2 regions of the Roseateles sp. SL47 genome follow, and region 1 is predicted to be linked to the other one. Evidence: riboswitches for the same ligand, from Rfam matches in the RefSeq annotation. Region 1 holds a riboswitch; the other holds the start of a gene.
What was found. Region 1 has a riboswitch for cobalamin ahead of OU995_RS05955 (TonB-dependent receptor domain-containing protein). Riboswitches for the same ligand answer to the same signal wherever they lie in the genome.

Region 1 (4,188 bases):
CACCGCAAAGCCCCGCCCCTGCTCGCCGGCCCGCGCGGCTTCCACCGCCGCATTCAGCGCCAGGATGTTGGTCTGGAAGGCAATCCCGTCGATCACGCCGATGATGTCGGCAATGCGGCGGGAGGACTGCTGGATGCCATCCATCGTCTGCACCACCTGGCCCACCATCTGCCCGCCCTGCTGGGCCACGCTGGCCGCTTCATGGGCCAGGCTGCGGGCCTCCTGGGCGGAGGAGGCGCTCTGCCGGGCCGAATCGGTGAGCTGATGCATGGCCGCCGAGGTTTCCTCCAGGTTGGAGGCTGTCTGCTCGGTGCGCGCGGACAGGTCAGTGCTGCCCACCGCCACCTCCCGGCTGGCCTCGGCGATCTGGTCGGCACTGTCCCGCACGGCCGACACCGACTGATGCAAGGCCTCCCGCATACGGCCCAGGGCCCGCAGCAGATCGCCCAGTTCGTCGTGGCGAGTGGCCAGCGCCACACGGGTGAGGTCCCCATTGGCAATCCGGTCGGCGGTCTGGGAAGCCTCCCGCAAAGGATGCGTCAGGGACCGGGTCAGCACCCAGCCAATCGCGGCCCCCAGCCCGATCGCCACCGCCACCATGATCCAGATGGCCCACAGCACCGATCGATAGCTGCTCAGGGCCAGCTGATGGGCGTCTTCGGCGCCATCACCATTGATCTTCACCAGCTTGTTGAGCGATTCCGTGGTGCTGCGAAAGGCAGTCCGGGAGTCGCTGCGCTGCAACACCATGGCCTGCTCCCGTTCGCCCGCCGTCAACAGGCTAACCAGCCGGTTCTGCACCTCGCGATACTGCGCGATCTGCTTCTGCAAGCCGTCGAACACGGCACGCTCTTCCGGGCTGCTGACCCGGGCGTCATAACGCTTAATCAGATCGGGCATCTTGCCCCACTGGGTGTCCATCCGCGCGGACTCGTCCTTCAAAGCCTTGGCATCGCCGCCCAGCAGCATCTGCAGTTCCGCGCGGCGCACCTGGTTCAGCGCCTCGTTGATGGCGCCCAGCTGCTGGGTGCTCGGCAACCAGTTGGTCGCCAGGTCTTCGACCTTCTCATGGACATCTCCAACACGAGTCACCGAAAAGATGCCCATGCCCAGCATGAGCAAGAGAAGCAAGGTAAACCCCAGCCCCAATCGAACCCCTACGCGCAGATCGGACAGCAGACGCATGTCAGCACTCCCCGGAGTTGGAGTGCCCAAGCTACCACAGGCCTGGCCGGACGGCATCCTCAACCAGACTCACCAAGCCGCGACAATGCGGGGCAAGGAGGCAGGACTGCTTCTCCGGTGCTGGGTCGCCAGTGCCTTCAAAAACCACCGGCCCGCGCCGGACACAAGTACCCCCTTGACGGCAGGTGTACGCTGATAAGAGTTAAATTGCTGGGTTTTCCGGCATTGATCTGCCGGGCCGCTGTGACGATGGAATTGGGTTAGGACGATGGCTGTTGTGAATCACTGTGAAAAAATCCCCTTGGGCTCCCAGGGAGCGCAGGAGTGGGAAGTGGTGCAGTTGCCGTCCCCGATGGGCGATTTCCAGGCCCGTGCCTTCCGCAGCCCCACCACCGGGTCGGAGCACCTGGTGTTGTCGGCCGGCCCGCTCAAGGCCCGTGGCGGTCTGCTTCGCCTGCACAGTGAATGCCTCACCGGTGATGTCTTCCAGTCCCTGCGCTGCGACTGCGGCCCGCAACTGCATGCCGCGCTGGAGCTCATCTCCAAGGAAGAAGGCGGCGTGGTCATCTACATGCGCGGCCATGAGGGCCGGGGCATCGGCCTGGTGGAAAAGCTGCGCGCCTACGCCCTGCAGGAAGCCGGTGTGGACACCATCGATGCCAACCTGCAGCTGGGCCACGCCGAAGATGCCCGCGACTATGCCGATGCCATCGACATCCTCTGCATGTTGGGCATCAGCAGCGTGCGCCTGATCACCAACAATCCACAGAAAGTGGATGCCCTGGTGAAGGGCGGCATCGAGGTCGAGGCGCTGGTGCCCATCCGCATTGCGCCCAATCCCCACAACGAGCGCTACCTGGAAACCAAGCGCAAGCGCATGGGCCATTACCTGGAATGAGGCTGGAATGAGGCCGGCGTAAGCCTCGCCTTGGGGGGCTGCGGTGGCGCCCGCGCCACATCGGTCCGGCCACGGCCTCGCTATCATCGCGCCCGTTGGTGCTCGCGCCCGGCTGTCCGGCCGGCGCAGTTCAACGGGAATCAGGAAGGGCTCCAGGCCGCACCCGCGCCAGCCCCAACCTGAGCTGCCCCCGCAACGGTAAGCAGACCGCGCGCCCCTGGTGGTCGCGCCGCCGTCGTCCCTGGCCACTGGAGTCATGCTCTGGGAAGGCCGCGATGGTGAGGCGTCTGCCAGCCCGGATACCGGCCAACAGGAGGCCCTGACGCATCCGGTGCATCCGGTGCGCGGGGCCATGTTCGCATCCGGCCGCGGGGAAGCGGCCACCGTGCGCCCTGCTGTACTCCTTCGCTGCATGACACATCCCTCCCTGCGCGCGCTCCCTCGCGCCCTGTCCCTGGCGCTGCCTCGCGTCATGGCCCTGTCCCTGCTCGTCCCGGCCGCTTCGGCACCGCTGTTCGCACAGACCTCCGCGCCCGCCGCATCCGGCACATCCCCCCTGCAACCCGTCATCGTGGTGGGCACCCGCGAGGCCCAGCCGCTGAAGGACAGCGTGGCCGATGTGGTGCTGATTGGCGCCGACACGCTGCGCGACAGCGGCGCCGCTTCGGTGGAAGACGCCCTGCGCCGTTACGCCGGCCTGCAGATCACCCGTACCGGCGGCCCCGGCCAGAGTTCCGGCTACCTGCTGCGCGGCACCACCACCAGCAGCACCGTGGTGATGATTGACGGCGTGCGGGTCGGTTCCGCCACCCTGGGCCAGGCCGCCTTTGAATCGATGAGCCTGAGCGAGATCGACCACATCGAGGTGCTGCGAGGTCCCGCCTCCGGCCTGTATGGGGCGGACGCCGTCGGCGGCGTGATCCAGATCTTCACCAAAAAGGGACGCGGCCCCCTGAACCTCACCGCCCACGTGGCCGTGGGGGACTACCGCTCGCGCGAGAGCGACATCGCCATCAGCGGCGCCCAGGGCGGTTTCGACTATGCCGCCAGCCTGGCCCATGACAGTTCCCGCGGGGTGTCTGCCGTGCGCCCCAACGACGCCTACGGCAACTACAACCCCGACGACGACGGGTTCCGCCGCACCGTGGCCAGCGCCCGCCTGGGCTTCACGCCGCTGGAGGGCCATCGCATCGGCATCAGTGCCACCCAGAGCCGGCTGAACAACCAGTACGACAGCAGCGAATACCTGGCCCCGGACTACCTGCCGGACAACACGCCGGATTTCCGCAATCACCTGGAAACGCGCCAGGTGGCGGCCGACTATCGTGGTGTGATCAACCCGATGTGGACCACCTCGCTGCAACTGGCCCGCAACACCGACGACTCGCGCAGCGGCGGCACGGTGCTGGCCCGCTACGAAACCGACCGCAATCAGTTCACCTGGCAAAACGCACTGCAACTGGCCCCCGGCCAGCAGGTGGTGCTCGGTTATGAGCGGGTGGCAGAAAAGGTGATGGGGGACGTGTATGCCGATGCCCCGGAGCGCACCAACAACGGCTACTTCGCCGGCTATACCGGCGGTTTCGGCCCCGCGTCGGTGGAAGCCAGCCTGCGCAGCGACGACAACTCGGCCTACGGTACCCACACCACGGGCGGCCTGGGCGCCAGTTATGCGCTGAGCTCGACGCTGAAGTTGCGGGCCCTGGCCGGCACCAGCTTCCGCGCGCCCACCTTCAACGACCTCTACTACCCCGGTTACGGCGTCAGCACCCTCAAGCCGGAGCAGGGCCGCAGCGTGGAACTGGGGCTGAATTGGGTGTCTGGCAGCAGCACGGCCTCGGCCACGGTCTATCGCAACAAGGTGCGCAACCTGATCGGCTACGACAGCGACAGCACCGGCACCTCCTGCCCGGATGGCTACTTCGGCTGCGCCAACAATGTTTCGCGGGCGTTGATCAAGGGCGTGAGCCTGCTGGGCGGGCACCGCATCGGCGACCTGAGCCTGCAGGCCACGGTGGACTTCCTGGATGCCCGCGATCGCCTCACCGGGGACCGGCTGCCACGCCGGGCCGCCCATCAGGAAAGCCTGTCGGCGGACTACACGC
Region 2 (4,188 bases), 950 kb from region 1:
CCGCCGCCCTGGCCAGCTTTCCGCCCGCCATTGCACGCGCCCTCTCCATCCCCGCAGCCCGCCGCACCGGCACCATCCGGGATGTGGAGCACATCGTCATCCTGACGCAGGAGAACCGGTCGTTTGACCATTACTTCGGCACGCTCAACGGCGTGCGTGGTTTTGCCGATCCGTTCCCGATCCCGGTCGCGGATCAACCGGCCGCCGGCATCGTCGGCAAGACCGTCTGGACGCAACCCACCGTGGCCGGCACCGCCGTGCCGGCGATTGCGCCCTTCCACCTCAACACCACCCAGAACTTTTCGGTGATGCGGGTGAGCGGCACGCCCCACTCCTGGACCGATGCCCAGGCTGCCTGGGACCAGGGCCGCATGAATGCCTGGCCGCGCGCCAAGCAGAACCATTCGATGGGGCATTACCAGTCGGCCGACCTGCCCTTCCAGTACGCGCTGGCGAATGCCTTCACGCTCTGCGACGCCTACCACTGCGCCACACAGACGGGCACCAACACCAACCGGCTCTTTCTCTGGACCGGCACCAATGACCCGCTGCGCAAAGGCAATGGCCCGTCCACCGACAACAGCCACGATTGGTTCAACGCCAATCCCGCCGATGACTACACCTGGACGACCTATCCCGAGCGTCTGCAGGCCGCCGGCATCAGCTGGCAGGTCTACCAGAACATGGACGACAACTTCACGGACAACTCGCTGGCCGGCTTCAAGGTCTTCCGCGACGGTTGGTATCAGCGCCCGGGATATTCACAGGCCCTGAAAGACCGCGGCATTTCCACGCGCGACCTGGACCTGCTGCGCGAGGACGTGCTGAACAACCGCCTGCCGCAGGTGTCGTGGATCGTGGCCACCGCCGAGGGTTCCGAGCATCCCGGCCCGTCCAGCCCCGCCCAGGGCGCGGACTACACCGCCAAGGTGCTGGATGCGCTGACCGCCAATCCGGAGGTCTGGAGCAAGACCGTGCTGTTCGTCAACTTCGATGAAAACGACGGCTTCTTCGACCATGTGCCGCCCCCGGCCGCACCGTCGTATGTGGCCTGGGATGCGGACCCCGCCAAGGCCCTGCTCGCGGGTGCCTCCACGGTGGACACGACCGGTGAGTACCACGAGATTCTGAATGGCTCCGCACCGCAGACCCTGCACCGCCCCTACGGCATGGGCCCGCGTGTGCCGATGTATGTGATCTCACCCTGGAGCAAGGGTGGCTGGGTGAACTCCCAGGTGGCGGACCACACCTCCTTCCTGCGCTTTGTGGAGGCCCGCTTCGGCGTGATGGAGCCCAACATCAGCGCCTGGCGCCGCGCCGTGGCCGGTGACCTGACCTCCTGCTTCAACTTCGCCGACCCGGAGGACAGCGAATTCTTCTCCAAGCTGCCCACCACCATCGCACTGGCAAACCGGGCCCGCGCGCTGCCCGGCACCACCACCCCGGTCCTTCCCGGCAGCGTGGTTGCACCGAGCCAGGCCACGGGTGTGCGGCCCGCACGGCCACTGCCTTATGACCTGCAGGTCAGCGCCCGGATTGCACCGGCCGCCGCGCTGGGGGCCTCCACCGTCGCTCTGAACTTCGAGAACACCGGCCGCGCCGCTGCGGTGTTCCATGTGTACGACCGCCTGCGTCTCCCGGAGCTGCCACGCCGCTACACGGTGGAACCGGGCAAGCAGCTCACCGGCAGCTTCACGCCGGCCAGCAGTGGTGCCTACGACCTGTGGGTGATGGGCCCCAACGGCTTCCATCGCCACCTGGCAGGCAATGCCCGACGCGCGGCCGCCGCCGGCCAGCCCAACCCGGATGTGGGAGCCCGCGCCGAGCCGGCCAGCGGTGAACTGGTGCTCACGCTCACCAACACCGGCCCGGTGGCTGCCAGCTTCACCCTGGTACACAACAAGTACCGGCAAGTCCCGGCGCAGACGGTGAATGTGCCGTCACGCAGCAGCAGCGTACTGCGGATTCCGGTGTCCACCAGCGCCCACTGGTATGACGTCTCGGTGCGTGTGGGCGGCCAGGCGGACTTCCTGCGCCGCTTTGCGGGCCACATCGAGACCGGCCAGCCGTCAGTGTCGGACCCGGCCATGGAAGGTGCGGCGGTGACCGAGCAATTCCGCGTCGCGGGTTGATCGAGATGCCCGCCACCGCCCGAAGCGGTTAACATCCGCCTCGCCTTGGGTGCGTTCTTTCCGATGGGGAAGAGCGTTAAACGGGAAACCGGTGACGTGGTGGGATCGCAAGGCCCCACCACCAGTCCGGTGCAGCCCCCGCTGCTGTAAGCCAGACGAACCTGCATACCAGCCACTGTGAATGTCACGGGAAGGCGCAGGCAAGGATGACGGCGAGCCAGAATACCGGCCCGATGGCGAGATGTCAGCACCATTCCCCGGGGCGAGGGAAGCCGCTGTCGGTACCGCACCGCCCTTGATGGCCTTGTGGTTGCTGATGTTGCCGCCGTAGCTCCCGTGATTGGTGTCGAGTTTGAACCATTCGACGGGAGGTATCGAATGCACATCATGGAGGGCTTCCTGCCTTTCAAGCATGCGCTTGCGTGGACGGTGGCGTCCGCACCCTTTCTGGCCTGGGGCCTGGCCTCCATGGGCCGCCGCCTGCGCGCCCATCCCGAGCACCGCATGCTGCTCGGCGTCAGTGCCGCGTTTGCCTTCCTGCTGTCGGCGCTGAAGCTGCCTTCGGTCACCGGCAGTTGTTCGCATCCCACCGGCGTGGGGTTGGGGGCCCTGCTGTTCGGGCCTGCGGCCATGGTGCCGGTGGGGTTTGTGGTGCTGCTGTTCCAGGCCCTGCTGCTGGCGCATGGCGGCTTGACCACGCTCGGGGCGAATGTTTTTTCGATGGCCATCGTGGGGCCCTTTGTGGCGTACGGTGTGTTCCGCCTGGGCTGTGCGCTGGGGATGGGGCGCAGCCTGTGCGTCTTCCTGGCGGCCTGCCTGGGGGACCTCGCCACCTATGTCACCACGTCGCTGCAACTGGCGCTGGCATTTCCGGACCCGGTGGGCGGTGTGCTGCTGTCCTTCGAAAAATTCGCCGGCATCTTTGCGCTGACCCAGCTGCCGCTGGCCATCACCGAAGGGCTGTTGACGGTGTTGGTCGTGAATGCCATGGCGCAATTCAATGCGCGTGAGCTGCGGCTCATGCCGGTGCTGGCCCATGCGCGGAGGGCGGCACCATGAGCCAGCGCATCCGCCCACCGATATCGGATGGCGTGAGTGAGACGATGAGCGAGGCGCCGGCCACCCCAATGAGCCGGGTCGCGACCTGGACGATGTGGGCAGCGGTGCTTGCACTGACGGCGCTCCCACTGATGTGGGTGAGCAAGGCTCCGGCGAATGCCAGCGGCGCGGAAGGGGAGCTGTTTGAAGGGGCGGACAGCCGTGCCCAGCAAGCCATCACGCAGATCGCACCGGATTACAAACCCTGGTTCAGCCCGGTGCTGGAACCGTCCAGCAATGAAATCGCGTCCTTGCTGTTTGCGTTGCAGGCGGCAGCGGGCGCCGGGGTGATCGGTTATTGGTTGGGTCTGTCGCGGGCACGTGCGGCGGCGGCAAAGGCTGCCACTGCTGGCCATGTGGTGGGTACGGCCACCGCTACGGACAATACGGCAGATGCGGTCGATGCCGCAGCGGAGCTGCGCATCTCCGTGGCCCATGACCGGCGGCCCGATGTCGACGCTGAAGGAATGCCCTCGCCCACTCAGAACGGTCGCCGTGAGCATTGAGCGTCTGGCCTATGCCAGCCGGTGGCGCCCCCTGGCGCCGTCGGCCAAGGCCCTGTTCTGTGGCGGCGCCATGGCGGCGGCCTGGCTGGCTGCGTCCCCTTGGACCACCCTCGCGCTCGCGGGTCTGATGGCCACACTCACTGTGGTGGCGGCGGGCGTTCCGATGCAGGCCTATCTGAAAGTGGCGCTGGCGCCGCTGGGCTTTCTGTGCATCTCCTGCCTGACGATGCTGGTGACGCTGGCTCCTGGGAACAGCGGTCTGCATTGGCGGCTCGCGCCCGAGTTGCTGCCTCAGGTGGCCATGATTGTCAGCCGTGCCGCAGCCTTGTGCACCACCCTGCTGCTGCTGGTCCTCACCACGCCGCTGGGCGATCTGCTGGGGCTGCTGCGCCGGCTGCATGTGCCGGCCCTGCTGCTGGATCTGATGGCCCTGGCCTACCGCATGCAGGCGG

Region 2: it holds a riboswitch for cobalamin, as region 1 does, so the genes downstream of both, OU995_RS01625 (energy-coupling factor ABC transporter permease) here and OU995_RS05955 (TonB-dependent receptor domain-containing protein) in region 1, are expected to answer to the same signal.

The regions. Positions count from the first base shown of each region.
Region 1 is NZ_CP113068.1:1,356,245-1,360,432, reverse strand. Features, by position in the region: gene OU995_RS05965 (methyl-accepting chemotaxis protein) at 1-1,185, opposite strand, end outside; gene ribA (GTP cyclohydrolase II) at 1,520-2,083, shown strand; cobalamin riboswitch at 2,163-2,409, shown strand; gene OU995_RS05955 (TonB-dependent receptor domain-containing protein) at 2,496-4,188, shown strand, end outside.
Region 2 is NZ_CP113068.1:402,190-406,377, forward strand. Features, by position in the region: gene OU995_RS01620 (phosphocholine-specific phospholipase C) at 1-2,132, shown strand, start outside; cobalamin riboswitch at 2,163-2,381, shown strand; gene OU995_RS01625 (energy-coupling factor ABC transporter permease) at 2,511-3,191, shown strand; gene OU995_RS01630 (energy-coupling factor ABC transporter substrate-binding protein) at 3,188-3,736, shown strand; gene OU995_RS01635 (CbiQ family ECF transporter T component) at 3,726-4,188, shown strand, end outside.